DNA from 2 places in the Streptomyces sp. NPDC055140 genome. Region 2 is predicted to be linked to the other one. Evidence: riboswitches for the same ligand, from Rfam matches in the RefSeq annotation. Region 2 holds a riboswitch; the other holds the start of a gene.
What was found. A riboswitch is a leader RNA that binds a small molecule or an ion and turns the genes downstream of it on or off. The one in region 2 is predicted to bind glycine.
Positions count from the first base shown of each region.

Region 1: another riboswitch for glycine. It lies ahead of gcvP (aminomethyl-transferring glycine dehydrogenase); the one in region 2 lies ahead of gcvT (glycine cleavage system aminomethyltransferase GcvT).

Region 1 is NZ_JBSGTG010000018.1:206,999-221,959, reverse strand. Features, by position in the region: gene ACWFR4_RS30615 (sugar phosphate nucleotidyltransferase) at 1-186, shown strand, start outside; gene ACWFR4_RS30610 (DUF881 domain-containing protein) at 276-1,184, shown strand; gene ACWFR4_RS30605 (small basic family protein) at 1,181-1,513, shown strand; gene ACWFR4_RS30600 (DUF881 domain-containing protein) at 1,519-2,397, shown strand; gene ACWFR4_RS30595 (FHA domain-containing protein) at 2,480-3,442, shown strand; gene ftsR (transcriptional regulator FtsR) at 3,459-4,202, shown strand; gene ACWFR4_RS30585 (bifunctional nuclease family protein) at 4,289-4,762, shown strand; gene ACWFR4_RS30580 (MerR family transcriptional regulator) at 4,957-5,601, shown strand; gene ACWFR4_RS30575 (DNA polymerase IV) at 5,658-7,088, shown strand; gene ACWFR4_RS30570 (PRC-barrel domain-containing protein) at 7,074-7,457, opposite strand; glycine riboswitch at 7,572-7,668, shown strand; gene gcvP (aminomethyl-transferring glycine dehydrogenase) at 7,853-10,738, shown strand; gene ACWFR4_RS30560 (DUF5999 family protein) at 10,828-11,025, opposite strand; gene ACWFR4_RS30555 (hypothetical protein) at 11,367-11,954, opposite strand; gene ACWFR4_RS30550 (glutamate-cysteine ligase family protein) at 12,447-13,967, shown strand; gene ACWFR4_RS30545 (substrate-binding and VWA domain-containing protein) at 13,991-14,961, opposite strand, start outside.
Region 2 is NZ_JBSGTG010000011.1:39,279-54,239, reverse strand. Features, by position in the region: gene ACWFR4_RS21850 (condensation domain-containing protein) at 1-231, opposite strand, end outside; gene ACWFR4_RS21845 (MFS transporter) at 279-1,514, opposite strand; gene ACWFR4_RS21840 (thioesterase II family protein) at 1,498-2,262, opposite strand; gene ACWFR4_RS21835 (cytochrome P450) at 2,318-3,562, opposite strand; gene ACWFR4_RS21830 (amino acid adenylation domain-containing protein) at 3,559-5,331, opposite strand; gene ACWFR4_RS21825 (hypothetical protein) at 5,617-5,820, shown strand; gene ACWFR4_RS21820 (AfsR/SARP family transcriptional regulator) at 5,834-8,839, opposite strand; gene ACWFR4_RS21815 (enhanced serine sensitivity protein SseB C-terminal domain-containing protein) at 9,074-9,874, opposite strand; gene ACWFR4_RS21810 (enhanced serine sensitivity protein SseB) at 10,044-10,811, opposite strand; gene ACWFR4_RS21805 (AAA family ATPase) at 10,918-11,535, opposite strand; glycine riboswitch at 11,733-11,836, shown strand; glycine riboswitch at 11,837-11,948, shown strand; gene gcvT (glycine cleavage system aminomethyltransferase GcvT) at 11,996-13,135, shown strand; gene gcvH (glycine cleavage system protein GcvH) at 13,228-13,611, shown strand; gene glyA (serine hydroxymethyltransferase) at 13,625-14,899, shown strand.

The DNA of each region.
Region 1 (14,961 bases), on a different contig from region 2:
GCCGGCGACCGGTCCGTCGACACGACCGACGGTGTGCGGGTCGTCGAGGCCGACGGGCGCTGGGTGATGGTGCTGCCCGACCCGGCCGAGGCTGTCACCCATCTGTGGGCCGAAGGGCCCGACGACGCGTCGGCACAACAGCTGCTCGACGAGTGGGCGGCTGTCGTGGACAGCGCTGGTCGCTGAGCCGTCGTACGGGCCGGTCGGCGTCTGTCACGGGCGCCGACCGGTACGCCGGTGGGGCCATTCGGAGGTAGGGACCAGCACGTGCGACGATGTGCGGCATGCCGCAGCAGCCCCCCGATCGGAGCAGTCCCTCACGCCCCGTGAGCCCCAGGCGTCCCGACGCCTCCATGTCGCTGCTGACGAACGTGATGGACCACAGCCTCGACGACGGATACGCGGAGGCGGCGGCCCGTAAGAAGGCCGAGGGCAGCGGAGGCATGCCGCGCACCCTGCGGGCCAAGCTCGGGCTCGCGGCGGGGCTCGTCCTCGCGGCGCTCGTGGTGACGGTGGGGGCGGCGCAGGCGCGGGTCGCGGCACCGGTCGTGGCGAAGGAGCGTGAGGAGCTCATCGCCCGTATCGACCGGGAGACGGCGGCCGCGGACAAGCTCGAGCGCAGGGTGGACACGCTCCGTAACGACGTGAGCGACCGCCAGCGTGAGGCGCTGAAGAAGCACGGCGGCGACAAAGGCGAGTTGGTCGGTCTGCTCTCCGGGGCCACGGCGGTGCACGGTCCGGGCGTGAAGCTGGTCGTCGACGACGCCAAGGAGGCCGACCAGGGCGGAGGGGGGCCGCGCGAGAGCGCCGGCTTCTCGGACACCGGGCGGGTGCGCGACCGGGACATGCAGCGGGTCGTCAACGGGCTCTGGCAGTCCGGTGCCGAAGCGGTCGCCATCAACGGACAGCGGCTGACGGCCCTGTCCGCGATCCGCGCGGCGGGTGACGCGATACTGGTCGACAACAGACCGCTCGTGCCGCCGTACACGGTGCTCGCGGTGGGGGACGGCCAGCGGCTGAGCACCCGGTTCCAGAACAGCCCTGACGGTCTGTACCTGCACGCCCTGCAGGAGAACTTCGGGATCCGGACCAGCATTTCCGCCCAGGACGACGTCCGCCTGCCCGCAGCGCCGAGCGTGACCGTACGTACAGCACAGCCGAGAACAGAGAAGGGCACATCGTGATCGCCGTACTGGGCCTCGTCGTGGGAGTTGTGGTCGGACTGTTCGTCCGGCCCGAGGTTCCGGCGGTGGTCGAGCCCTATCTTCCGATCGCCGTGGTGGCGGCCCTCGACGCGGTGTTCGGGGGCCTGCGGGCGATGCTCGACGGGATCTTCGACGACAAGGTCTTCGTCGTGTCGTTCCTGTCGAACGTCGTCGTGGCGGCCCTGATCGTGTTCCTGGGCGACAAGCTGGGCGTGGGCGCGCAGCTGTCCACCGGCGTCGTCGTGGTGCTCGGAATCCGCATCTTCTCCAACGCGGCCGCCATCCGGCGGCACATCTTCCGGGCGTGAGGCCGATGTCCGAGGACGAGAACAAGAAGAAGAACAACGAGCAGCACCGCCTGCGCAAGGAACTGCCGGACGAGGTCGCTCCCGAAGCGGCGGACGGCGAGGACCGCGCAGACGGCGCCGACGATGCGGAAACGCCGGCCGCGGAGACGAAGAACCCGTCACTGACCGGACGTCAGCGGCTGGCCAAGGGGCTGTGGCCGCCGCGGGTCTCCCGTGCGCAACTCATCGTCGCCGTCCTGTTGTTCGTGCTCGGCCTGGGTCTGGCCATCCAGGTGCGGTCCAACAGCGACAGCAGCGCGCTGCGCGGCGCACGTCAGGAAGATCTCGTACGCATCCTCGATGAACTGGATGACCGTACTCAGCGTCTGGGAGATGAGAAGCAGCGTCTCGAGGGGCAGCGCACCGAGCTGGAGAACAGCTCGGACCAGGCCGAGGAGGCCCGCAAGCAGACGGTCGAGAGGGAACGGCAACTCGGCATTCTGGCGGGAACCGTGGCGGCGCAGGGCCCCGGGATCACGCTGACGATCACCGACAAGAAGGGCGCGGTGCAGGCGGACATGCTGCTCGATGCGATCCAGGAGCTACGCGCGGCGGGCGCCGAGGCGATCCAGGTGAACGACGTGCGGGTCGTGGCCGACACGTATTTGACGGATGCGAGCGGCGGGAAGGTGAGTGTGGACGGTCACAAGATCCGCGAGCCTTTCGTCTTCAAGGTCATCGGCAAACCGCAGGACCTGGAGCCGGCGCTCAACATCCCTGGTGGGGTGGTTCAGACTCTGGAGAAGGAGCAGGCCACCGTTACCGTGACACAGGCGCAGAAGATCGTTGTGGACGCCTTGCGACCGGCGAAGCGGCCTGACTACGCTCAGTCGTCGTCCCAGTGAGACGGGGGCGCATGGCGGCGTTCCGGCCAAGGCGTGAGGTTGCGGGGGGTCGGCGCACCGTAAGCGGGGTGCGTGGTGGAAACTGTTTGGCGGATACGGACGTTGTGAGGATGTCTGTGTCGCCGATGTACGGCGGTGTGTGCAATCAGGGTTCGTCCTGCCCCACGGGCGGGTCTGTTTCGGTCAAGGGGAATCGCCCGTGAAGTTGTTTGCGAAGTTGTTCGGCAAGAGCGCACGTGAGGACAGCGGCAACGCCAATGCCACTGCCCGCCACCGTGCACCGCGCACCCAGGACGCGGAGGTGCAGGGGACGGAGCGTCCGCTGTTCCGTGATCAGGTCGGTCCTCAGAGTGGTGACATTTCGGGCGGACAGGGCGCGTCGTCTGTTGACCCTGCCGCGTCCGGCCGCATAGGTTTCGGGGAACCGTCAACCTCAAGTGCGGGTGGAGGGTTTACCCCCGATCCGTATGCGTCCCATGCCCCCGCGGGGCAGCCGCGGCAGGAGGATCCGTCCATGTCGGCACTGGTGTGTACGAGGTGCGGAAACCGCAACGCCGAGGCGAGCCGGTTCTGCTCCAACTGCGGGGCGCCTCTGCGCGCCGCAGCCGAGCGTCCGTCCGAGACGACCTCGACGATTTCAATTTCGGGCCTTGAGGCCTACGACGCCGAAGTCACCGGTCAGACGCTGTCGCCGGCGCTCTCCCCGGAGGCCCAGGCCGCAGTCGACGCACTGCCGCTCGGCTCGGCGCTCCTGGTGGTGCGACGCGGTCCGAACTCGGGCAGCCGCTTCCTCCTCGACGGCGAACTGACCACGGCGGGACGCCACCCGCAGAGCGACATCTTCCTTGACGACGTGACCGTCTCGCGCCGCCACGTGGAGTTCCGTCGCGGTGCCGACGGTGCCTTCACCGTCAGCGACGTGGGCAGCCTCAACGGAACGTACGTCAATCGGGAGCGGATCGACTCGGTCAGGCTGTCGAACGGCGACGAGGTGCAGATCGGCAAGTACCGGCTGGTCTTCTACGCGAGCCAGCGGGGCATCTGACCTGTCAGGAAGGTCCATGCTTCAAACACCGAAGGGCGGTGCCGGTCACGGCATCGCCCTCACGGACAGTCGGCTGATGAGCATCGGCACCGTGCTGAACGTGCTGCGCGACGAGTTCCCCGAAGTCACCATCTCCAAGATCAGGTTCCTGGAGTCGGAGGGGCTGATCGAGCCGCAGCGCACCCCCTCGGGGTACCGCAAGTTCAGCCCGGACGACGTCGAGCGACTTGCCCACGTACTGCGTATGCAGCGGGATCACTACCTGCCGCTGAAGGTCATCAAGGAACAGCTCGACGCACTCGAGCGGGGAGAAGCGATCACGCTGCCCTCTCCGGGACGGCCGGGCCACGGCGAGGACGGCAGCGCCCCTGAGGGCGGCGAAGGGGCGACAGTGGCCCGTGTGGGCCGTGACGAGCTGCTTGCCGCCGCCGGCATCGAGTCTCCCGAGCTCGACGAGTGGGAGTCGTACGGCCTCATCGCGCCGCTGCCCGACGGCGGATACGACGCGGAGGCGGTCACCGTCGCCGAGCTGGTCATGGAACTGGGCCGCTTCGGGATCGAGCCGCGGCATCTGCGGGCGATGAAGGCCGCGGCCGACAGGGAGGCCGGTCTGGTCGACCAGGTCGTCGCGCCGCTGCGACGGCACCGCAATCCCCAGACCAGGGCGCATGCGCAGGCCCGCGCGAAGGAGCTGGCGGGGCTGACGGTGAAACTTCACGGCGCGCTTGTGCAGACCGCGCTCGGCGTGCGTCTGCCCTGATCCGAGGGGTGCTCGCGCGGTGTGCGTCCGGCGATCGAAGGGTGCCCGACTACCCAAACCTGCCGGGCACGTCCTAGGGTTGCTGTGTGAACGAGCTCGACGTCGTAGGTGTCCGGGTCGAAATGCCCTCCAACCAACCGATCGTGCTCCTGCGTGAAGTGGGAGGCGACCGCTACCTCCCCATCTGGATCGGACCGGGGGAGGCGACGGCCATCGCCTTCGCACAGCAGGGCATGGCCCCCGCACGCCCGCTGACGCACGACCTTTTCAAGGACGTGCTGGAAGCGGTCGGGCAGGAGCTCACGGAAGTACGCATCACGGACCTGCGCGAAGGCGTCTTCTATGCGGAACTGGTGTTCTCGAGCGGGGTCGAGGTCAGTGCCCGCCCGTCGGACGCCATAGCGCTCGCGCTGCGCACCGGTACGCCGATCTACGGCAGTGACGGTGTGCTCGATGATGCCGGGATCGCGATCCCGGATGAGCAGGAGGACGAGGTGGAGAAGTTCCGCGAGTTCCTCGACCAGATCTCGCCCGAGGATTTCGGGACCAACAGTCAGTGACGCGAGCGGCCGTCGTAAGGCGGCCGCTGCCGCGCCGGGGGCCCGGCCGGACCATTCGGCTAGCCTTTCCCCGCGGTGAGGTACGGGAAACCACTCGTAGGGTGATTATCACTCGGCGTGCCGAGTGTGGCGATCGTTGACGCACCCCTGGTGACTGCCTACCGTCGAGAAGGCAGGTCAAAGAGGAGGTCGGCGTGAGAAGCAGCGGCGACGGTACGGCTGGGGGCGGCGGACACAGTCCGGCGGAGAGCGGCCCGTACTCGCTTCACGGCCACGCGGCCGATCACATTCCGCGTCGGCCGACGGTGTTGCCGGTGGTCGCTCAGGGGGATCACGACGCGACGCCCGAGCAGGTCGGGTACCGGGGACCCACCGCGTGCGCGGCGGCCGGTATCACCTATCGGCAACTGGATTACTGGGCGAGGACCGGACTGGTCGAGCCGAGTGTGCGCCCGGCCCACGGGTCGGGTACCCAGCGGCTCTACAGCTTCCGGGACGTCGTCGTCCTGAAGATCGTGAAGCGATTCCTGGACACCGGTGTCTCCCTGCAGAACATCCGCACCGCGGTGCAGCATCTGCGGGAGCGCGGCTTCAGCGATCTGGAGCGGCTGACCCTCATGAGCGACGGCGCCACGGTCTACGAGTGCAGCTCGCCGGCGGAGGTCCACGATCTGCTCCAGGGCGGTCAGGGAATCTTCGGTATCGCTGTCGGTGTGGTGTGGCGGGACGTCGAGAGCGCCCTGTCGCAGCTGCACGGGGAGCGCATCGACACCGGTGAGACGCTCCTCGGGAACAACCCGGCGGACGAGCTGGCGAGACGGCGCCACCGCGCGGTGTGAGCGGGGCCGATGCGTCAGCCGGGGCATTGTCAGTGCCGTAGGGCAGCATCGGACGTGTGAGAACCGCGCCCACGATCCTGCATCTCGACATGGATGCCTTCTACGCCTCGGCGGAGCAGGCATCGAAGCCGAGTCTGCGCGGGAAAGCCGTGGTCGTGGGCGGGATCGGGCCTCGTGGGGTGGTGGCCACAGCCTCGTACGAGGCCCGGGTGTTCGGGGTGCACTCGGCGATGCCGATAGGGCAGGCGCGCAGGCTCGCGCCCAATGCCGCGTATCTCGTGCCGCGCTTCCAGCTCTACCGGGAGGTCAGCGAGCAGGTGATGGGGCTGCTGCGGGAGCTGTCGCCGCTCGTGGAGCCGCTGAGCCTCGATGAGGCGTTCGTCGATCTGGAGGCCGGTGAGGCGGCCTGGGACGCCGCGTCAGCGCGGCTCGTCGGCGAGCGGCTGCGGGACGAGATCAAGGCCGTGACCGGTCTGACCGGATCGGTGGGGCTCGCTGCGTCGAAGATGCTGGCGAAGATCGCCTCCGAGGAGGCGAAGCCGGACGGGCTGGTGCTGATCGTGCCCGGCACCGAGCGCGCCATGCTCGGGCCCATGTCGGTGCGCACGCTGCCCGGCGTGGGGCCGGCGACCGGGGACCATCTGAGACGTGCCGGGATCACCACGGTCGAGGAGATCGCCGAGGCAGGCGAGGACGAGCTCGTACGGCTGCTGGGGAAGTCGCACGGGGCGTCGCTGTATGCCATGGCCCTCGCGCACGACGACCGGCCGGTGGTGGCCGAGCGTGACGCCAAGTCGGTGTCGGTCGAGGACACGTACGACGTGGACATCCACGACCGGGTGCGGGTGCGTACCGAGGTGCAGCGGCTTGCGGAGCGGTGTGTGCAGCGGCTGCGGGGGGCGGAGCGGTCCGGGCGGACCGTGGTCCTCAAGGTGCGGCGCTACGACTTCTCCACGCTGACGAGATCAGAGACGCTGCGCGGGCCCACCGACGACCCCGCCGTGGTGCGCGAGGCGGCCGCCCGGCTCCTGGAGTCCGTGGACACGACGGGCGGGGTGCGGCTGCTCGGCGTGGGGGTGACAGGCCTGGCCGACTACACGCAGGAGGACCTGTTCGCGCAGGCGCGGGCGCAGGCCGAGGCCGATGCGCAGGCGGCCGAGGGGGAGCGTGAGGGCGAGGCGGAAGGGGCGGGTTGTGCGGGGGACGAGGGGCAGGCGGCTACCGAAGAGGTCGTCGAGGCCGCGGGCCGTCGCTGGGTGGCCGGGCACGACGTGCGGCACGAGCAGTTCGGGCACGGGTGGGTGCAGGGCAGCGGGCTCGGGCGGGTGACCGTGCGCTTCGAGACGCCGTACTCGGAGCCGGGACGGGTGCGTACGTTCCGGACCGACGACCCCGCGCTCGTGCCGGCGGAGCCGCTGCCACTGGTGGAGGGCGGGGCCGGGCGCTTTGTGGCGTGGGAGCCGGATGCCGGGTCAGGTGTCGTCTGACGGGCGGGCGATCTTGCCGAAGTCGCGGTCCTCAGGGGGTTCGGGGTCGCCCGGGGCCGAGATGTCGAGACCGTAGTGGTGGTAGAGCTGGAGCTCCTGTTCGGGGGAGAGGTGACGGCCGACCCCGAAGTCGGGGGCGTCCTTGATCAGGGAGCGTTCGAAGGGAATGCGCAGGGTGCCCTCCACCAGCTCGCTCGGCTCCAGGGGGACGAAGGCGTCCCGGCTGAACAGGCCTGTACGTATCGCCGCCCACTCGGGTACACCGGTCGCGTCGTCGAGGTAGACCTCGTCGACGGTCCCGATCTTGGCTCCGTTGCGGTCGAACGCCTTGCGGCCGATCAGGTTGCGCGGATCGACATCGGTCTGCACGGGGCCCTCCAGCTGCTCGCAACTCATCCGTAAGCACTACCAAAGTGCACATTGGGGAAGGCGGCCACTCGAGGTGGGGGGTGTTGTTGCCGCTGGTAGGCTGGCGATGGCTGCCGACCCCGTGCGGGAGAGTCCTCCGAGATGGCATCGGAGGCGCCGAAGGAGCAACTCCTCCCCGGAATCTCTCAGGCCCCTGTACCGCACGGACGAGGTCACTCTGGAAAGCAGGGCGGGCGTTCAGGCCTCCGCTCTCACCGACGGTGAAAGTCGTCATGCCCTTCGTGATGTGGGGTGTGCCGGTGAAACTCTCAGGTTGAGATGACAGAGGGGGAGGCCGTCCGGGCACCCGCGCCGTGGTGCCCCTCGCAGGTCGCAATGACCAGGAGGCCTCCGCAATGACCGCCAACCGTATTCCGCTCTCCCAGCTGGAGCAGGGAATCCCCTTCGAGCAGCGCCATATCGGTCCGGATGAAGCAGCGCAGGCCAAGATGCTCGCGCAGGTCGGGTACGGCTCGCTCGACGAGCTGACGGCGGCCGCGGTCCCGGACGTGATCAAGAGCGCCGAGGCGCTCGATCTTCCCGGAGCCCGCACCGAGGCCGAGGTGCTCGCAGAGCTCCGCTCCCTCGCCGACCGCAACCAGGTTCTCGACTCGATGGTCGGACTGGGCTACTACGGCACGTTCACGCCGCCCGTCATACTGCGCAACGTCATGGAAAACCCGGCCTGGTACACGGCGTACACGCCCTACCAGCCGGAGATCTCGCAGGGCCGGCTCGAGGCGCTGCTCAACTTCCAGACGATGGTCGCCGAGCTGACCGGCCTGCCTACCTCGGGCGCCTCGCTGCTCGACGAGGGCACGGCCGCGGCCGAGGCCATGGCGCTGTCCCGGCGCATGGGCAAGGTCAAGAACGGCGCCTTCGTGGTCGACGCGGACACGCTGCCGCAGACCATCGCAGTGATCCAGACGCGTGCCGAGCCGACCGGTGTCGAGGTCGTCGTCGCGGACCTGTCCGAGGGCATCCCGGCCGAGGTCGCCGAGCGCGGCGTCGTCGGTGTCCTGATCCAGTACCCGGGCGCCTCCGGTGCAGTCCGCGACATCAAGCCCGTCATCGAGCAGGCCCACGAGCTGGGCGCCGTCGTCACGGTCGCGGCCGACCTGCTCGCCCTCACGCTGCTGACCTCGCCCGGTGAGCTCGGCGCCGACATCGCCGTCGGTACGACGCAGCGCTTCGGTGTCCCCATGGGCTTCGGTGGTCCGCACGCCGGCTACATGGCCGTCCGCGAGAAGTTCGCGCGCAGCCTGCCCGGCCGCCTCGTGGGCGTCTCCGTCGACGCCGACGGCAACAAGGCGTACCGCCTCGCGCTGCAGACCCGTGAGCAGCACATCCGGCGCGAGAAGGCCACCAGCAACATCTGTACCGCTCAGGTGCTGCTCGCCGTCATGGCCGGCATGTACGCCGTCTACCACGGGCCCGAGGGCCTGAAGGGCATCGCGCGGCGCACGCACCGGTTCGCGACGCTGCTCGCCGAGGGCCTCAAGGCCGGCGGCGTGGAGGTCGTGCACGGCGCGTACTTCGACACCCTGACCGTGAAGGCCGGGGGCCGGGCCGCCGACGTCGTGAGCGCCGCGCGCGAAGGTGGCGTCAACCTCCACCTCGTGGACGCCGACCATGTGTCGATCTCGTGTGACGAGACCACGACGCGTACCCAACTGGGCGCCGTCTGGACCGCGTTCGGTGTCGAGGCCGATGTCGACGCGCTCGACGCGGCGGCCGTGGACACGCTGCCCGCGGGCCTCCTGCGCGGCGACGACTACCTGACGCATCCCGTGTTCCACACGCATCGCTCCGAGACCTCGATGCTGCGCTACCTGCGCAAGCTGGCCGACCGCGACTACGCGCTCGACCGCGGCATGATCCCGCTGGGCTCCTGCACGATGAAGCTCAACGCGACGACGGAGATGGAGCCGGTCACCTGGCCCGAGTTCGGCCAGCTGCACCCCTTCGCGCCCGCCGAGCAGGCGCAGGGCTACCTCACGCTCATCCGTGAGCTGGAGGAGCGCCTGGCGGAGGTCACCGGCTACGACAACGTGTCGCTCCAGCCGAACGCCGGTTCGCAGGGCGAGCTGGCCGGTCTGCTCGCCGTCCGTGGCTACCACCGCGCCAACGGCGACGACCAGCGCACGGTCTGCCTGATCCCGTCGTCCGCGCACGGCACGAACGCCGCGAGCGCCGTGATGGCCGGCATGAAGGTCGTCGTCGTGAAGACGGCCGACGACGGCGAGATCGATGTCGCGGACCTCCGCGCCAAGATCGAGCAGTACGCCGGCGAGCTCTCCGTCCTGATGATCACCTACCCGTCCACGCATGGTGTGTTCGAGGAGCACGTCGCCGACATCTGCGCGCAGGTGCACGACGCCGGCGGTCAGGTCTACGTCGACGGCGCCAACCTGAACGCCCTGGTGGGTCTCGCCAAGCCGGGCCACTTCGGCGGCGACGTCTCGCACCTCAACCTGCACAAGACGTTCTGCATCCCGCACGGCGGCGGCGGCCCCGGCGTCGGCCCGGTCGGCGTCCGTGCGCACCTCGCGCCGTACCTGCCCAACCACCCGATGCAGCCCGCCGCCGGACCCGAGACCGGCGTCGGCCCGATCTCCGCGGCGCCGTGGGGCTCCGCGGGCATCCTGCCGATCTCGTGGGCGTACGTGCGTCTCATGGGCGGCGAGGGCCTCAAGCGGGCCACGCAGGTCGCGGTGCTCAGCGCCAACTACATCGCCAAGCGGCTCGAGCCGCACTTCCCGGTGCTGTACACGGGCCCCGGCGGCCTCGTCGCGCACGAGTGCATCATCGATCTGCGCCCGATCTCCAAGGCGACCGGCGTCAGCGTCGACGACATCGCCAAGCGGCTCATCGACTACGGGTTCCACGCGCCGACCATGTCGTTCCCCGTGGCCGGAACGCTCATGATCGAGCCGACCGAGAGCGAGGACCTGACCGAGATCGACCGGTTCTGCGAGGCGATGATCGCTATTCGCGGGGAGATCGAGAAGGTCGGTTCGGGCCGGTGGCCCGCCGAGGACAACCCGCTGCGCAATGCGCCGCACACCGCGGCCGCGCTCGGCGGCGAGTGGGAGCACGCGTACAGCCGCGAGGAGGCCGTCTTCCCCGCCGGTGTCGTGGCCGCCGACAAGTACTGGCCGCCGGTCCGCCGCATCGACCAGGCGTACGGCGACCGGAATCTCGTCTGCTCGTGCCCGCCCATGGACGCGTACGAGGACTGATACTCACGCTGACATGCGTCAGGGCCGGTTCCGGGGTTTCCCGGGGCCGGCCCTTTCGTACTGGGGACGCCGTCGGCGTCCGGATGCGCTCAGGCTGCGGTCACGACGTGCACCGGGCGGTGCGGAGCGATGATCTGCCCGTTGGGCAGCAGCTCACCGGTGTCCTCGAAGAGCAGGACGCCGTTGCAGAGCAGACTCCAGCCCTGTTCGGGGTGGTGGGCCACAGGGAGTGCGGCCTCCCGGTCGGCGGAGTCTGCGGACGGGCACGGTGGCTGGTGCTGGCACATGGATGGGATCTTTCCCTGTGAAGTGATGTCGGTGATGGGTGTGATGTCGCTGTCTGTCCTGCGGCTCGAAGCGTTGTTCATGGCCGCCCCCCGTTTGTCGGTCGGTCCGGACCCCAGTGTTGCCCCACGGGCGTCAATCCGCAGGTATTTCGTCGCAGCGGTCCTCACTGGATGAGGACGCGTCACCCGTGCGGACGGTTCACCCCAACTGCACTGTCCCTTCGGGTGGTTCGGGGTGGCCTGACCGGGCTAGTCCGGACGGGCCCGCGCGGGCATGGCTGCGCCCCGCGACCGGTCGGCATCGGTAGCGGGGCGCGGGCGCCTCGGACGGCCCGGTCGCGTCAGGCGGGTGAGCCCAGAAGTGGCGCGGGGGTCAGTCGATGGGTGAGGACGGGCAGCAGTTCGGCGACCCGGTGGGGGCGGTGGGCGGCGATGCCGGGAGGCGCGGGCGCGAGCGGGACCAGGAGGTCACTGGCCGCGGGATGTCCCGTGGAGGCGTCGGCGTTGCAGTCCCCGTGCAGCCAGAGGGTGAGCATGTACAGCTCCGGGACCGAGAGCAGGCGCGGTTGGTAGGCCGCGGGCATGGACTCGGCCTGGCGCAGCGCGCGTTCGGTCGCCGCGACATACGGGCCCTCGAAGAAGTGCGAGAACGCCCAGCCGTCGGCGGTCAGCATCGTGTCGGCGGCGGCGACCGCGCGCTCCCCGCAGCGGATCAGGAACCGCCAGCCGGCGAGTCGGGTCGGTGAGGGGCCCGCGCTGCCCGTGACCCGGTCCAGCACGTGGACGGGCAACGGGAGTTCGGGGCTCGCCGGTCCTTGGGCGGAGCGCAGGGAAGGGGTGCGGGCCTCGCGGACTGCGGTGGGGGAACCGAGGGCCGTGAGGACGGTGCGCAGGGCGGGCGCGGGAGCCGGAGGGACATGCAGCGGCATGGTGGGTCGCCTCTCATTCGACAGGCACGTTGGATCGAGGGCGTGGCGGGACGAGCGGACGGCGCTGTCTGCTGACCGGGCCAGAGGGGGCGGGGGGCAGGTACCGCGAGCGCCAACTCTCTGCCTCGTTCGCGAAGTTTATACGACACGTGTTCACGCAGTGTTTCGGCTAGCTGTCGCGAAAATGCTCGGCAAGGCGTTATTCGGTCGCCGAGATGAGGGAAATCTACCGATTTCCAGCGGGGTTGGGTTCGTGACCTCGTAATCTTCACGGCGAGCGGACGGCCGATTCTCGTCGGTGTTTATCACCAGGCTAGGTGGAATCGACTCCTCGACATGCTGCATGCCCCGTGAATGTGCCCCGTGACAACTGCTGCGAGCCTACTCGCCCGCGACGGGGAGCGGGGCGTTATCGATCACATTGCCTGGGCATCATCCACCGTGACACAGCGGCCGGGTGGCCGTGTCGTCCATGCGAGGAGGGACGCTTCCATGGGGGAGAAGGTCGTGGCGGGCGCGTTCGACCTGTCCGATCGGCGGCACTACCGCAGGAAGCTGCAGCAGTGTCTGGCGGGGCTCGCGAGGCTCCTGGAGGAGGAGAGGTTCGATCGTCCGAGGAATCTGATGGGCCTGGAGATCGAGTTGAATCTCGCGGGGCCCGACGGCATGCCGAAAATGATGAATGCGCAAGTTCTCGAGCGCATCGCGAGCCGTGATTTCCAGACCGAACTCGGAATGTTCAATCTGGAAGTGAACATTGCCCCTCATCGATTGGAAGGCCGCGTTCTCGACCGGCTCGCCGAGGAGCTCAGGACCGGCCTCGCCTATGCCCACCGGAAAGCGAACGAGGTGGACGCCGGGATCGTGATGATCGGCATTCTCCCGACGCTCGTGCCCGATGATCTCGTCTCCGCGAACCTGTCGGACGTGGACCGCTACAGCCTCCTCAACGACCAGATGGTGGCCGCGCGCGGCGAGGACTTCGTGGTCGACATCGACGGGGTGGAGCACCTTCGCTGCAGCTCGGGGTCCATAGTGACCGAAGCGGCGTGCACCTCCGTGCAGTTGCACCTCCAGGTCACGCCCGCCCGCTTCGCCGACGTGTGGAACGCGGCGCAGGCCGTCGCGGCCGTGCAGGTCGCGGTCGGCGCCAACTCGCCGTTCCTGTTCGGACATGAGCTGTGGCGCGAATCGCGGCCGCCCCTGTTCCAGCAGTCGACCGACACCCGCCCGCCCGAGCTCCAGGCCCAAGGGGTCCGGCCGCGCACCTGGTTCGGCGAGCGCTGGATCAGCAGCGCGTACGACCTCTTCGAGGAGAACCTGCGCTACTTCCCCCCGCTGCTGCCCCTGTGCGACGACGAGGAGCCGCTGCGCGTCATCGACGACGACGGAGTGCCGGCGCTCGGCGAGCTCGTCCTGCACAACGGCACCGTCTACCGCTGGAACCGACCCGTGTACGGCATAGCCGACGGCATGCCGCACCTGCGCGTGGAGAACCGCGTCCTGCCCGCGGGCCCCACCGTCATCGACGTCATCGCGAACGTCGCCTTCTACTACGGCGTCGTACGCGCCCTCGCCGAGGATGCCCGTCCCGTCTGGACCCGGCTGCCCTTCGACGCGGCGGCTCGCAACTTCGACGAGGCCTGCCGGTACGGGATCGAGGCGCGCCTCGACTGGCCGCGCCGGGGCCGCTTCGGCGGGGTCGAGAAGGTGCCCGCCGTCACGCTCGTACGGGACGAGCTGCTGCCGCTGGCCGCTGCCGGGCTCGACGCCTGGGGGGTCGAGGCGGCCGACCGTGACTTCTACCTCGGGGTGATCGAGGAGCGCTGCCGACGGCGGGTCAACGGGGCCTCCTGGCAGGTGGCCACGTTCCACCGCGCGCTGGAGAGCGGCCTGGAGCGCGACGCGGCGCTCGCGGCGACCACCCGGCGCTACTGCGAGCTGATGCACGCGGGCGAGCCGGTGCACACGTGGCCGGTGGGGCTCCCGGCACCGGCGGTGCAACTGGGCTGACCGGTGCGGCGGTCCAGCCCGGGTCAGCCCTTGGCGCCCGCCTCCACGATCGCCTTGAGGATCACCGCGTGGATCTCCGCCGGGTCGCTGACCTGGTGCCCGGAGCCGCCGGTGGCCCCGGCGATCTGCTCGACCTCGTCCTTGTCCGCGTCCGGGCCGACCGCGATGGCGATGAGCGGCACCGGGTGCTGCGGGTCGGCGAGGCTCTGGAGCCGTGAGACGAGGTTGCTGCGCGAGACGGACCCGGGGTCCTGGTTCGCGCCGTCGGTCACGACCACGAGGGCGTTGAACTTGCCGTTCCGGTAGGAGGACGTGGCCTCCTCGTAGGCCGCGAGCGTGGTGTCGTAAAGACCCGTGGCGCCGCCCGGCACGGGCTGCAGGCCGCTGAAGGCCTCGGACAGCTTGTCGCGCTGGGTGCCGCCGCCCTTGCGGTCGCCGAGGCGCTCGGTGGGTACGAGCTTGCGGTAGTCGCGGTTACCGTCGAGGAGCGTGGCGAACTCCCACAGGCCGATCTCGTCCTCGGGCGTGAACGTGGCGAGCGCCTGGAGCATCGAGGCCTTCGTGACCTCCATGCGGGACTGGTTGCGGCCCGGCACATAGTTCGCCATGGAGGCGGAGGCGTCCACGACGACGGTGATCCGGGCGCTCTGCACCGTGATCGTCCACATGCCGAGGGTCTCCTGGAGCTCCTTGTCCGTCGGCGGCTCGGATTCCGACGCTGCGTACGGCTGCGGGCTGCGGCCGCCAGCCCCGGCGACCAGCGCGTCCGAGGGCTCCTCGTCGTCCGTCCTGAAGCCGTGCTTGTCCAGGATCCTGAGGCCGGCGTCCTCGCCGAGCAGGGTCATGAAGCGGATCGCGGCCCGTCGCTCGTCCGTCGACTTGACGCCCTCGTCGACCAGCGCGAACGGGTAGTCCAGCTGCGGCGAGCCGTCGTTCGGGTAGAAGAGTTCGAGCCCGTCCTTGTCGCCGGCGGTCGCGTTGTACCGGAACGAGG
Region 2 (14,961 bases):
GATGCCGAAGTAACGGTGGTCGAAGCCGGTGACGTCGTCGATCCAGCCGCCTTCGCGGTCGCTCGCGGTGCGCACGACGCCGGTGGACTCCGCGCGCTTCTGCGGGAGCCCGCGCATCGTGTCGCGGCCCTCGCGCAGCAGCGCGGTCAGCGTGTCCCAGTCGGCGCACTGGGGGAATTCGAAAGCCGCGCCGACGACGGCGAGCGCCGCTCCCTCTTCGATCGTGCCCATGGGTCCTGCCCCCTGTGAGTGTGGAAGGTCGAGCGGTCCGGACGGATTCAGGCGACGCGCACGTCGGGCTCGGCGCGGTTCGTGATGGCGCGGGCGTCGGGCAGCGCGAGGCACGCCAGGTTGGCCACGGCGACGAGTGCCGCGGTGACGAGGAGCGGCGCGGCGGACCCGGTGAGGGCGGCGACCGGCGCGGCGACGGCGAGCCCGAGCGGTCTGGCCGCGAAGGACAGCAGGGCGTCGTACGAGTCGGCCCTGGCCAGCGCGTGCGGCGGGAAGTGGCGCTGCATGGTGGTCTGCCACAGCGTGTTGAGGACACCGATGCCGAGCATGGCGATCCCGTAGGCGACCGCGTTCACCCACACGGCCAGCGGCACCGCGAACGTGATCATCGGGAGGGCGAACAGCGCGCCGCACACCGAGGTGACGACCAGGGGGCGCGTGGCCTTCAGGCGCGGGGCGACGAACGCGCCCGCCAGCATGCCAGCCATACCCGCCTGGTAGACGACGACCCAGGAGATCTCTCCGCCGAGCCGCTCGATGGCGATGAGTGGTCCGAGCGTCATGAGCACCCCGGCCGCGAGGTTGGAGACCCCGTGCCCGACGAGGTTGGTCCAGAACCAGGGGCGGCTGCGCACCTCCTGCCAGCCTTCGGCGAGTTCCCTGAAGAACGTCGGGGTGTGCGCCTTCGCCTCCCTGGGCTCGGTCCGCAGGCCGCCCAGGGTGACGGCGCCGACGCCGAAGACCAGCGCGGTGAACACGAAGGCCCAGCCCGCGCCGACGGCGACGACCAGGACACCCGCGATGCCGGGCCCCGCCACGAGGGCGAAGCCGCGGGCCACGCCGAGGTGGGCGTTGGCGCGCAGTCGTGCCTCCTGCGGAACGGTGGCGGCGACCAGCGGGGACATGGTCGGCGTACCGAAGGCGATGGCGGCGCCGGTGACTGCGGAGAGCGCCGCGAGGTCGCCGATCCGCACGGCACCGAGCAACAGCTCGGCGCCGATGGCGAGTTGGGCGATGCCGCGCACCAGGTCGGCGGCGAACGCCACCCGCTGGGCGGGGAAGCGGTCGGCGAGCACGCCGCCGACGGGCAGCAGCACGAGCTGGGGCACGAGTTCGGCGGCCAGCACGATCCCCAGGTCACCGGCGCTGCCCGTCGCCCTGATCACCGCGAGGGTGAGCGCCGTCGGCACGAGCGCCGTGGCCAGGAAGGACAGGGTGCGCCCGACGAGGAGGCGCCGGAAGCCGGGCACGCGGAACACGTCCACGTCATGCTGTGAACGCATCGGCCAGCCGTTCCATCAGAGCGTCGGGGGCCTTAAGGAAGTCGTAGTGCCCGCCGTCGAGTACGGGGAAGGCGACGCCGTCGGCGTACGCGTCCCAGCCCTTGAGCTCGTCGTGGGTGACCTCGGGGTCGTCGGACCAGTGCAGGACGGTGATGCCGAACGGCACCCGTACGGGCCGCTCCATTGCGTACACCCGGTTCGCGCCGAGGTCCTCGCGCAGCACGGCGAGGCCGAGCTCGATGAGCGCGGGGTGGGCGGTGCCGCCGCGGGAGACGGCGAGGAACTCCAGCTCGGCCTTCAGTTCGTCGTCCGTCATGCCGAGGAAGCGGTCGTGCGGGCAGTCGTGCGGCGCGACCTGCGCCGACACGAACACCGTTTCGGGCAGGGGCAGTTCACGCGCCGCGAGCAGCCGCGCCGTCTCGAACGCCGGCAGCGATCCCGCGCAGTGCCCGAAGAACGCGAAGGGCCGGTCGAGGTAGGGCGTCAGAGCCTCGACGAGGTGCCCGGCGAGCTCCTCGTACGTGCCGTAGTGCGGCTCGCGCATACGGTTCTCGCGGCCGGGCAGCTGGACCGCGCACACCTCGACGCCGTCGTCGGCGCCGAAGCGGGCGGGCCATGCGTTGAACATCGACGCGCCGACCCCGGAGTAGGGGAAGCAGAAGACGCGCGCCGCGGCGTCCTGCGACGGTTTCCTCAGCAGCCAGGGCGTGGTGGCCCTGACGCCGGCGGACACGGGATTCACAGACATACTCCACCTGTCTCGGTGTGCTTCGGGGGCTTGAGGCGGCCGGTTCCCGCGGGCGTCAGCGCGGCGCGGTCACGACGGGAAGGCTGGTCATCCCGGCGATGAAGACCGACTTCAGGTGCTGCGGCGGCCCGGCGGGTTCGACGGACCGGAACCCGGCGAGGAACTCCTCGAACAGGATCCGGAAGGTGACGCGGGCGAGCGTGGCGCCCAGGCAGTAGTGCGGGCCGTGCCCGAAGGCGATGTGCCGGTTGTCGGCGCGCAGCACGTCGAACCGGTACGGGTCGGTGAACACGCTCTCGTCGCGGTTGGCCGAGCCGATCCACACGGCGACGGCCTCGCCCGCGGGCACCCGCCCCCCGCTGAGTTCGGTGTCCTCGACCGCGTACCGCAGGAAGCTGCTCGCCGGGGACGTCCAGCGCAGCCCCTCCTCCACCAGGCCGGAAATCAGCGCGGCGTCGTCGGCGACCTTGCGCAGCTGGTCCTCGTGCTCGGAGAGGGCGAGCAGCGTGCCCGAGACGGTGTGCGGTGTCGTGGCGTTGGCACCCAGGAGGAGGCTGTAGCAGTTGTAGATGACCTCCGCGTCGCTCAGCTTCGCGCCGCCGGCGTCCATGGTCATCAGGTGGCCGACGAGGTTCTCGCCCGGCCCCTCGGAGCGACGTGTGCGCAGCGTCTGCGCGAAGTACTCGAAGAGCTGGTGGTGCGCGATGGCCAGCGTCGCCGCCCCGCTGGTACCGACGCGGAAGGTCTCGTCCTCCGGCGCCGCCGCCATCGCGGTCCACCGCACCAGGTCGTCCCAGTCGGACTCCGGTACGCCCATCAGCGCGCCGGCCACGGTCATCGGCAGGTCGTAGGCGCGCCGCGCCACGTCCCAGACGCCGCCGTCACGCGCGGGGGCGAGGAAGTGGGTGACGGCCTGCCGGATCCTGTCCTCCCAGTCGGCGAGCGCGCGGGCGGTGAGCTTCCCGTTGAGGGGACGGCGCAGTTCGCCGTGGCGCGGCGGGTCGGTGGAGACCAGCATCTGGCCGGCGGAGGTGTCGTCGTGGCCGAGCTGGGTGAGGATGCTGCCGCGTTCGGAGGTGAAGGCACGGTGGTCGCCGAGGACGCGACAGGCGTCCGCGTAACGGGTGACCGATGTGAACGCGCGCCCGTCGGGCAGCACTTGGCGGTGCAGCGGCGCATCGGTCCGCATGCGCGCCCACACGGCATGGAGGTCACCGTCCGCGTGGAACCCGGGGTCGAAGAGATCGGCCTTCGTGAGGTCCGCGGCCGGGACGGGAACACATCCGGCGGTGATCCTCACGCGGCGTCCCGCGCCTTCTCGACGGCCGCGGCGAGGCCCGCCGGGGTCGGGTCGAGGTAGAAGGCGACCGGGGATATCTCCACGCCGTACTCGCGCTGGAGGTCCGCGGTGATGCGGACGCCGATCAGGGAGTGGCCGCCGAGTTCGAAGAAGTCGTCGTCGGCGCCGACGCCGTCGATGCCGAGGCGGTCGCTCCACAGGCGGGCGACGGCCGTCTCGGTCCCGGGCGCCGGTTCCCGGTAAGCCGCCGCGAGTTCGGGCCTGCCGGGCGACCGCTCGGCGGTGAGCGCGGCGCGGTCGACCTTCCCGTTCGGCGTCAGGGGCAGCGCGTCGACGATCCTGACCCGGGACGGGATCGTGTACTCCGGCAGCACGTCGGCGAGGCGCCTGCGCAGGTCGAGGGTGGACAGCTCGTCGCCGGGACGGCCCGTGACGAATGCGACGAGGATCTTGCCGCCGGCCGGCTGCGTCTGGGCCACGACGGCCGCCTCGGCCACACCGGGCAGGGCCGCGAGGGCGGACTCTACCTCGCCGGGTTCGATGCGGAAGCCGCGGATCTTCACCTGCTGGTCGGCGCGTCCGTGGTACTCGAGGACGCCGTCGGGGCGCCTGCGCACCAGGTCGCCGGTGCGGTACATCCGGGCGCCCGGCCGGGTCGCGTACGGGTCTGGCAGGAAGCGCTCGGCGGTCAGCTCCGGACTGCCGAGGTAGCCGTGGGCCAGTCCCTCGCCCGTCGCGAAGAGCTCGCCGGTCTCCCCGTCGGGGACGGGACGCAGGTCCGCGTCGAGCACGTGGACGCCGGTTCCGCGGATCGGCCGGCCGATCGGCACGGCTCCCGTCACTGGCCCGGTGATGATGTGGCAGCAGGTGAAGGTGGTGTTCTCGGTGGGGCCGTAGCCGTTGACGAGTGTGGTGCCGGGCAGCGCGGCGACGGCGCGGTTCACGTGCGGCGGCGACAGGACGTCCCCTCCGGCGAGGAGGACGCGCAGCCCGCACAGGTCGTCGAGGCCGGACTCGACGACCTGCTGGAAGAGGCCGGCGGTCAGCCAGAGCACGGTCGCGCCCGAGTGCCGTACCAGCTTGGTGAGTTCACTGACGGACAGGTCGCGGTCGGGGGCGAGGTCCAGGCGCGCGCCGTTGAGGAGCGGCGCCCAGATCTCCAGGGTGGACGCGTCGAAGGCCATCGGCGCGTACTGCAGGAACACGTCGTCGGCGGTGGTGGCGAGGAAGTCGGCGCCGAGCACGAGGCGCGACACGGCGCGGTGCGGGACGCAGACGCCCTTCGGCGCGCCGGTCGATCCCGAGGTGTAGGCGAGGTACGCGGAGTCGGCGGGGGTCACGCCGGAATCGGCGGGCGCCAGCGCGGGCAGCTCCGCTTCGAGCGGCAGGGGCGTGCACCCGGGAGACAACTCCCCTGATGCGCCGGGCGCGGTGAGGACGAACCGGGCGCCCGCGTCCTCGAGGATCAGCCGGCGCCGCTCCGGCGGATAGCGGCGTTCGAGCGCGAGATAGGCGGCGCCCGCCTTGAGGATGCCGAGCAGGCCCACGACGGCGGCGACGGAGCGCCCGGCGTCCAGGGCGACGACGTCGCCGACGGCCACCCCGAGGTCCTGGAGGTGCCGGGCGAGACGGTCGGAGCGGTCGTCCAGTTCGCCGTAGGTCAGTTCGCCGTCGTCACCGCGGACCGCGGTCCTGTCGGGCGTCCGGCGGGCCTGCCGGGCGAAGGTCGCCCCGATCGGCAGGGAGTGCGAAGGGTACGGCGCGTCCACGGACCAGCCTCCATGCCCGGGGGTCGCCCGGACCTCGTCGGATGACGGCGCCTGGGTGGGCGCCGGGGAGTTCGAGGATCTGTCGGCCGACGCTGCTCCGGCCGCCGTCACGCATCATCACCATGAGCCCTACTGGTCCGCTGCTGCCGCGGACTCGGCCGGCCGTCGCCGCCGGGGCCGTTGCCGGTGGCGAAGCGATAGCTGAGTGATAGCGGGGTCACCTACGATCCACGGGCTGGGTCCGGGCAGAGGTCCGGGCCCGTTCACAAGGGAAAGCGGGAACACGTGCGTAGGACCACCACGTTCACCCTGGCAGCACTCGTCGCAGCGGCCGTCCTGCCCCTCACCCTGGGCCTGGGGGCGGCCACCGACGACACTCCGTGGCCCGGCCCACAGGCCGGCACCACCGCTGCCGCGCACAGCACCGTCACACCGTTCGACACTCCGTGGCCTGGCCCGGGCTCCAACTCGGCCGAGGGCGCCGCCTAGTACTCCGCAGGCCCTAGGGCCTGTCCGGCAGACCGTCGCCCCGGGGCCGGCCCGGGCCGGCGGTGTTCGTCGGACCGGCCGGTCCACCGGTGCGGCAGACGACACTGCCGTGGTCGCCGAGGAGCATCCGGTCCTCAATGGCGACCTCCAACTGAGCGAGTTCCAGGCGCGCTTCGGCCGCGCCGACCCGGTCCATGATCCGCTCGCGGATCGCGATGGCCTCACGCAGCCGGCCCTGGGCGACCCCGGTGCGGCCGAGCCGGGCGTTGACCAGTCCGAGACGGTGCAGGATGCGCGACTCCCCCGCCATGTCCCGGCGCTCGCGGACCTGCCGCAGGATGCCCGTGAGGATCTCCTCGGCCTCCGTGTAGCGGCCCTGGCGCTGGCGCAGCACGCTGAGCACGTAGCGGACCTGCACCTCCACCCGCTGACTGCCGGTGGCACGGCAGATCGTCAAGGCCTCGGAGAGATGGGCGCCAGCGGCGTCGAAGTTGTCGCGGTCGATCTCCATGCTCGCCATGTGCACGAGGACGCTAGCGGCGCCGACCGAGTCACCGGCCGAGCGGAACTCCTCGAGCGCGGGCCGGTACTGCGCGAGGGCCGCCTCGTTGTTGCCCCGCCGCTGGTCGAGCAGGGCGAGGTTGCGCCGGGTCATGGCCTGCCCGTGCACGTCGCCGAGTTCGGCGAAGACGTCGCGGGCCACGCCGAGCCGCTGCCCGGCCGCGGTCAGCTGCGAGCGGCTGATGTGCAGGGAGCCCAGCGAGCACATGAGGGCGCCGTACCCGCGCCGCGCCCCCGCCTCGCGCACGCAGTCGAGGGCCCACAGATGGGTCTGCTCCCAGTCCTCGAAGTAGCAGCGGGCCTCGAAGAGCGAGACGAGGCTGACTGCCAGGTCCCAGCAGGCCTCGGCCTCACCGGCGTCGGCCGCGAGCCGGATCGCCGCGCAGGCGTTGGCGCGCTCGGACTCCAGCCAGCCGAGCGGATCGGCGAGCACCCGGTCGAAGTACCCGGCGGGGAACCGCAGGCGCGGCGCCGTGCCGTGCAGGACCGTGAAGTGGCCGCCGTAGATGCGGCGATGGGCCTCCTCCACCGCGGCCAGCCAGCCGCCGACGACGCGGGCGACCGCCGCGCGCTGCCCCTCGGGCCCCTCGTTCCGGTCCAGCTCCTCGCGGGCGAACAGGCGTATGAGCCCGTTGAGTTTGTAGCGGGGCGACCCCGTCGGGTCGGTCCCCTCGACGTGCAGGATCTGCGCGTCGACGAGGAGCTCCAGCAGGTCGGCGGCGCGGGGCAGGCCCGTGTCGAGCAGGGCGGCGGCCGTCCAGGCCGGGATCGACGTGCCGTCGAGGAGGCTGAGGAGCCGCAGCAGACGGCGCGCCTCCTCGTCGAGCCCGTTGTACATCAGGGCGAGGCTGGTCCTGATCGCCAGGTCGCCGTGCGCCAGTTCGTCCAGGGTGCGGTGCTGGTCGGAGAGTCGCTCCACCATCCAGGCGAGGGACCAGTGCGGGCGGGCGGCGAGGCGGGCGGCGACGATCCGCAGTGCCAGCGGCAGCCGCCCGACCATGTGCCCGAGGGTCTCCGCCGCGGCCGCCTCGTCGCGGACGCGCTGTGCCCCGATGACCCCTTCGAGCATTTCGAGGACCTCGGCGTTCTCGAACACGTCGACGTTGAACGCGCGGGCCCCGGCGAGCCCGGTGATCCGCGGGCCTCCCGTGATCAGTACGGCGCAACTGGCGCTGCCGGGCAGCAGCATGCGCAGCTGGCGTTCGCTGCGAACGTTGTCAAGGACGACGAGGACCCGCCGGTCGGCGAGCAGATGCCGGAACATCTCCGCGCGCTCGTCCACGTCGTCCGGCAGCGCGGCGCCGGGCACCCCGAGAGCGCGCAGGAAGCGGCCGAGTACGGCGGCGGGGGTCAGCGGCTGGGCGCGGGTGCCGCCGACGTCGCAGTACAGCTGGCCGTGCGGGAAGCGGGCGGCGACACGGTGGGCGACGTGGACGGCGAGGGTGCTCTTGCCCGCGCCCGGCGGCCCGGTCAGCGTCACGATGCGGGTGGCCTGGTTGCCGTCGTCGCGCAGGGCCTGGTCGATCCCCTCGATCAGGGCGGCCCGACCGGTGAACCCGGCCGTGTCGGAAGGCAGTTGGAACGGCACGAGCGGCGAGACGGACACCGGCGCCCCGGGGTCGGCGACGCGCTCGGGTCCGGGTGCGGCCCCGGGCTCCGCCTCCCGCGGCGCGGTGACGGGCTCGGGGGCGGGGTGCAGCGCCGCCTCACCCGACAGGACGGCGAGTTCCAGCCGCTTGAGTTCGTCGCTCGGTTCGAGGCCGAGCTCCTCGATCGCGAGGAGACGTCCGGCGCGGTACGTCTCCAGTGCCTCCGCCTGCCGGCCGGAGCGGTAGAGGGCCAGCATCAGCTGGCCGCGCACGCGTTCGCGCAGCGGGTGCTCGGCGACGAGCGCGCGCAGCGAGCCCACCAGCCGGCCCGCCCGCCCCGACTCCAACTCGAGGTCCGTGTATGTCTCCAGGGCGACCAGCCGGTTTTCGTCGAGCTCGGACGCCTTCGACAGCAATTTGCTGCTGACAACTCCACTCAGGGCACGTCCGCGCCACAGGCCGAGCGCTTCGTCGAGCAATTCGGCGGCACCCGAGGCCCCTTCGGCAATCAGGGAGTTGGCCTCGGAGACTTTCTTAGCGAAAACTTGACTGTCGATCTGCTGATCGCCGACCTGGATCACATATCCGGGATCCCTGGTCACGATCGCGTCGCCTTCACCGATTTCCCCGAGAGCGCTGCGCAGCGAAGAGATGCAGGCCTGTATCTGGGTACGCGCCGTGGATGGCGGAAAATCGCCCCACACGGCCGTGATCAGGCTCTCCGCGCTCACGACACGGTTGGCCTCCAGGAGCAGCATGCCCAGGATCACCTGCTGCCTGCCACGCGCGATGCGGCATTCCCGCAGATCGCCGCCGATGACTTCGAGTGGGCCGAGAATTCGGTAACTCGCTGTTGTTTCTGCTGTCACGACGGCTCCCCCTGAGGAGTGGACCGGACACGGGCGTCCCATCCGCCCCCGCCGGCCACCGAATCGATGTGACTATACAGCGATGATCTCGAGTTGCGAGTCTCCACCAGTGCGCTCGACACCTGGTCAGGCCATTACTTGAGCACCCTCACCTGGTCCTCACGTGAACTTTGGCAGGGCGGTTCAATTACGTTCAACCAACCGTTCCGTAATGTCACTTGAAGACCGAACAGTTCAGTACGTCCCGTGCGGCGGCGGATACCCGTACCCCGCGACGGGGGCGGGCGCGGGCGGGGCCGCGTGGGCCTCGCGGTCGTAGAACGGGCGGGCGTTGGCGCGCAGCCACATGGCGACGGGGTCGTGCTCGTCGGACATCGCGACCGTGGAGACGGGCAGCCCGTCGGGCACGGCGACGACCGACTGCTGCATCATCGCGCGCACCGCGTCCACGGACACCGGCGACGTGTCGTACACATCGAGGCCGATCGCCAGATAGGGCGCGCCGAGCGTCGGCTGGACCCAGGCGCGGCGCAGCGAGCGGATCGCGGTGGTGCGGTGCGCGTTCTGCGTCAGCAGGGCGTAGAACTGGGGGATTTCGATGGCGGGGTCGCTCAGCCGCAGGGGCCCGGCGGGCTGGCGGTCGAGGCCGCCCGCGATCCGGCGCAGGTCGAGCCACGGGATGCCGACGCCGCCGCCGGGCGCGTGCGGGTTGAGCCAGAGGCCGTAGTGGTCGGGGTAGAGCGTGCGGGCCGCGTCGACCCCGCTGACGACCTCGTACGCACGGCTCCAGCCGGAGGCGGACAACTCCTGGGCCGAGGTGACGCAGGGGGCGTACGCGGTGCCGTCGACGTCCATGTTCCCGTACTGCGCGTCGGGGGATCCGGCCTGGCCGTGCCAGAGCAGCATCCACACCTGGCCGGCGCCGGGGTCCGCGAGCGCGTTGAGCAGCGCCTCGTAGGCGTCGTAACGCCCCGGCGTCACCTGGCGCAGCATGTGCTCGACCTGACCGGCCGCGGCCGTGCCCGACGCACTCACCCGTAACCGCCCCTTCGCGACGTACCCGACGATTTCGACCCGCTCCCCGCGGCGGGACCGCCCAGACAGGTCATGAAACCAGCTTAAGCGGCGATCCTGACACCGACTTGACGTACGCGCGGTCGACCGCTTTCCCGTGTCCTCCCGAACGGGGACCGGCGCCGGGCTTTCAGTGACCCTGCGTGTAGAACGGCCGCAGCGTGGCGCGCATCCAGTCACCGACCGGGTCCTGGGTGATGTCGAGCAGGACGAGGTTCACCGGCCAGGGCGCCTGGACCCGGCCCAGAGCGCGGCCCAGGGCGTCCATGGGCAGGTTGCGCGCGGGGCCCTCCCACTGCGACAGCTCGACACCGACGAAGAGGACGGGGTCGCCGCCCTCGACGCTGGCGAGGCAGCGGCGGGCGGTGAGGACGACGCCGGACGCCTCGAACTCCTCGCGCACGGCGGCCAGGAAGTCGACCGGGTCGTTCTGCCAGTCGGGCTCGTAGAGGCTGACCCGGCCGCCCGAGGCGGGCCCGTCCAGCGGCGTACGGCCGGACCTGCACAGCTCGGCGACGGCGGGCGGGGGCAGCGGGACGCCGACGGCGCCGTCGGGGTTCACCGCGATGCCGACCTGCGGGGGCAGCCCGCGCGCGAACTCGACGGCCGGCGCGACCGTGCAGCCCATCCGGTCGCCGACGACCGCGAGGAACTGCTCCTCCGAGCTGAAGACGGGCACATAGGCCTGGCCCTCGATCTCCAGCGTCGGCAGGTCGAGGTTCGGGCTGCCGGGCCCGCCGCCCTGGGGCAGCGGTATCCACACCTGACTGCGTCCGAGGACCTCGACGATCCGGCCGCCCGCCGAGTCGACCCCGAGGGAGGCGGCGAGCACCTCCTCCAGCTCGTTGGCCGGCCACCCGCCGTACGGATGTGCATGTGCCTGCGCCGGAATGTCCATGTGCCTACCACCCGCTCTGGAACCGCTCTGTCTGCGGCCGAACCCTAGCGCGTACGGGTGACACGACACCCTCCGTATCGGCACACTCACAGGCGGTCGCGGGACGTCAGCCGCCCTCGAACGCGATCCCGTTCAGCACATCCGTCGCGTCCCGGTCGAGCAGCACCGCGGACGCGCAGCCCCACGGCAGGTCACCGCGCTCGGCCGACTCCACGAGACCCGTGACCGCGCGGCGGTGCCGGGCGAACGCGTAGCGCGAGACCCCGCGACCACGGTCCCGCTGGCCCGCCAGCGCCGTGTCCGCGTCGACGTCGAGCAGCATCAGATGCAGGTCCGCGCCGCGCCGCCCGGCCTCCCTGGCCAGCCAGCGCCGCACCCAGGCCTGCGTGCCGCAGTCGTGCAGGACGACGCTGCCTCCCGAGCGCAGGGCCCGCCGCAGCCCGGCGAAGTGCGCGAGCCGCACGAGCGGGCGGTACACGCCGTACGGGAGGAGCCGGGGCAGCCGGGCCGCCCAGCGGTCACGGGCGTCCTGCGAGTCGATGCGCACGGCTCCCCCGGCGCCGACCGCGCGACGCATCAGCGTGGACTTGCCGCTGCCCGGGAGCCCCGAGACCACGATCAGGTCACCCCGCGCGAAGCCGAGGCGCCTCGGCGTGCGGCCGCCTCTGCCGCGCAGGTCCCTGACGACCGGACCGCGCCCCGTCACCGACCTCGGGCGGGGCATCGCACGCTGTCCGACCCCTGCCGCCACGTACGCGCCCGCCGCTGCCTTGTGCACCGTGATCGTCCTCCCCGTTCCGGTCACGCCACCCTTGCCCGTCAAGTGTAAAGAGACGGTAATGCCGTACAAGTGGTTTCCCCGTACGGTCGGCATGCAATGATGTGCGCGCCAAGAGCACAACCAACTGCATACCGGCCGCTTGAATCCGCGCGGGAGAGCTCCCCGGACGCCTACGTGTCCCAGGGAGCGCCGAAGGAGCAAGTTCCTCCCTTGAATCTCTCAGGCCCCGTACCGCGCGGGCGAGGCATATCTGAAAAGCGGGCGGCCCTCGGCCGCTCCACCCAAGGTGCAAGCCGCGACCACCTGTACGTGTGGCGCCGGCGAACCTCTCAGGTTCCGATGACAGATGGGGAGGAAGACCATCGCCCTCGTCTGTCATGCCTGGGATCCTGGAGCACCACTCATGAGCAACACCCCCCGTAAGACCGCCCTCGACGCCCTGCACCGCTCGCTGGGCGCGACGATGACCGACTTCGCGGGCTGGGACATGCCGCTTCGGTACGGCAGCGAGCGCGACGAGCACATCGCGGTCCGCACCAAGGCGGGCCTCTTCGACCTGTCGCACATGGGCGAGATCACCGTCACCGGGCCGCAGGCCGTCGACCTCCTCGACTACGCCCTCGTCGGCAACATGTCCACGATCGGCCCCGGCCGCGCCCGCTACACGATGATCTGCCGGGAGGACGGTGGGATCGTCGACGACCTGATCGTCTACCGCCTGGGCGAGCAGGAGGCCGGTCTTCCTCAGTACCTGGTCGTCGCCAACGCGGGCAACGCGCAGATCGTCCTCGACGCGCTCACCGAGCGCGCCGAGGGCTTCGACGCCGAGGTCCGCGACGACCGCGACGCCTACGCGCTGATCGCCGTCCAGGGCCCCGAGTCCCCCGGCATCCTGAAGTCCCTCACGGACGCCGACCTGGACGGCCTCAAGTACTACGCGGGTCTGCCCGGCACCGTCGCCGGCGTCCCGGCCCTCATCGCCCGCACCGGCTACACCGGCGAGGACGGCTTCGAGCTGTTCGTCGCCCCGGAGCACGCCGAGAAGCTGTGGCAGGCGCTGACCGACGCGGGCGCGCCGGTCGGGCTCGTCCCCGCCGGTCTCTCCTGCCGCGACACGCTCCGCCTGGAGGCCGGCATGCCGCTGTACGGGCACGAGCTGACGACGGCGCTGACGCCGTTCGACGCCGGTCTCGGCCGCGTCGTGAAGTTCGAGAAGACGGGCAACGAGGGCCGCTTCGTGGGCCGCGAGGCGCTCGAGGCCGCCGCCGAGCGCGCCGAGACCGCCCCGCCGCGCAAGCTCGTCGGCCTGATCGCCGAGGGCCGCCGCGTGCCGCGCGCCGGGATGTCCGTGGTCGTCGGCGGCCAGGTGATCGGCGAGGTCACCTCGGGCGCCCCCTCCCCCACGCTCGGCAAGCCGATCGCCATCGCCTACGTGGACGCGGCGCACGCCGCCCCCGGCACCGAGGGCGTCGGCGTGGACATCCGTGGCGCCCACGAGCCGTACGAGGTCGTGGCGCTGCCGTTCTACAAGCGCCAGAAGTAGCCCGACCAGTCCTCACGGGGGCCGCCGGAAGTAACCCAGCGCACACCCCTCTCGTTCCGCAGCACCCATTCGCGTACAGGAGAATTCAGATCATGAGCAACCCCCAGCAGCTGCGCTACAGCAAGGAGCACGAGTGGCTGTCGGGCGCCGAGGACGGCGTCTCGACGGTCGGCATCACCGAGTTCGCGGCCAACGCGCTCGGCGATGTCGTCTACGCCCAGCTCCCCGAGGTCGGTGACACGGTGACCGCGGGCGAGACCTGCGGCGAACTCGAGTCGACCAAGTCCGTCAGCGACCTGTACTCCCCGGTCACCGGCGAGGTCGTCGAGGCGAACCAGGACGTCGTGGAGGACCCGGCGCTGGTGAACTCCGCCCCGTTCGAGGGCGGCTGGCTGTTCAAGGTCCGCATCTCGGATGAGCCGAAGGACCTGCTCTCCGCGGACGAGTACGACGCGTTCTCCGGCTCCGGCAACTAGGGACACCACGACCATGTCGCTCATGAACACCCCCCTGCACGAGCTCGACCCGGACGTCGCCGCCGCGGTCGACGCCGAGCTGCACCGTCAGCAGTCCACCCTCGAGATGATCGCGTCGGAGAACTTCGCTCCGGTCGCGGTCATGGAGGCGCAGGGCTCGGTCCTGACCAACAAGTACGCCGAGGGCTACCCCGGCCGGCGCTACTACGGCGGCTGCGAGCACGTCGACGTCACCGAGCAGATCGCCATCGACCGGGTCAAGGACCTCTTCGGCGCCGAGTACGCCAACGTCCAGCCCCACTCCGGCGCCTCCGCCAACCAGGCCGCCCTCTTCGCGCTCGCCAAGCCCGGCGACACCATCCTGGGCCTGGACCTCGCCCACGGCGGCCACCTCACCCACGGCATGCGCCTGAACTTCTCCGGCAAGCAGTTCGACGTCGTGGCCTACCACGTCGACGAGGCCGGCCTGGTGGACATGGCCGAGGTCGAGCGCCTCGCCAAGGAGCACCGCCCCAAGGTCATCATCGCGGGCTGGTCCGCCTACCCGCGTCAGCTGGACTTCGCCGCGTTCCGCCGCATCGCGGACGAGACCGGCGCCTTCCTGTGGGTCGACATGGCCCACTTCGCCGGCCTCGTCGCGGCCGGGCTGCACCCCAACCCGGTCGAGTACGCCGACGTGGTCACCTCCACCACGCACAAGACCCTCGGCGGGCCGCGCGGCGGGATCATCCTCGCGAAGAAGGACTTCGCGAAGAAGCTGAACTCCTCCGTCTTCCCCGGCTTCCAGGGCGGCCCCCTGGAGCACGTGATCGCCGCCAAGGCCGTCTCCTTCAAGGTCGCCGCGAGCGAGGACTTCAAGGAGCGCCAGCAGCGCACCATCGAGGGCGCCCAGATCCTCGCCGCCCGTCTGACCTCGGACGACGCGCGCGCCGCGGGCGTGAACGTGCTGTCCGGCGGCACGGATGTGCACCTGGTCCTGGTCGACCTGCGCGAGTCCGAGCTCGACGGTCAGCAGGCCGAGGACCGTCTCCACGAGGTCGGCATCACCGTCAACCGCAATGCGGTCCCGAACGACCCGCGCCCGCCGATGGTCACCTCGGGCCTGCGGATCGGCACCCCGGCGCTGGCCACCCGCGGCTTCCAGGCCGAGGACTTCACCGAGGTCGCCGACATCATCGCCGAAGCGCTGAAGGCGCCCGCTCCCTTCGGGGGCACTGACGCGGCGTCCCTCAAGGCCCGCGTCACCGCCCTCGCCGGCAAGTACCCCCTGTACCCCGGCCTGAAGTAGTTTCGTACGCATTTGTACGTATGAAATTTCGGGGCACCGCGCACACTGGACAGTGAGAGCGG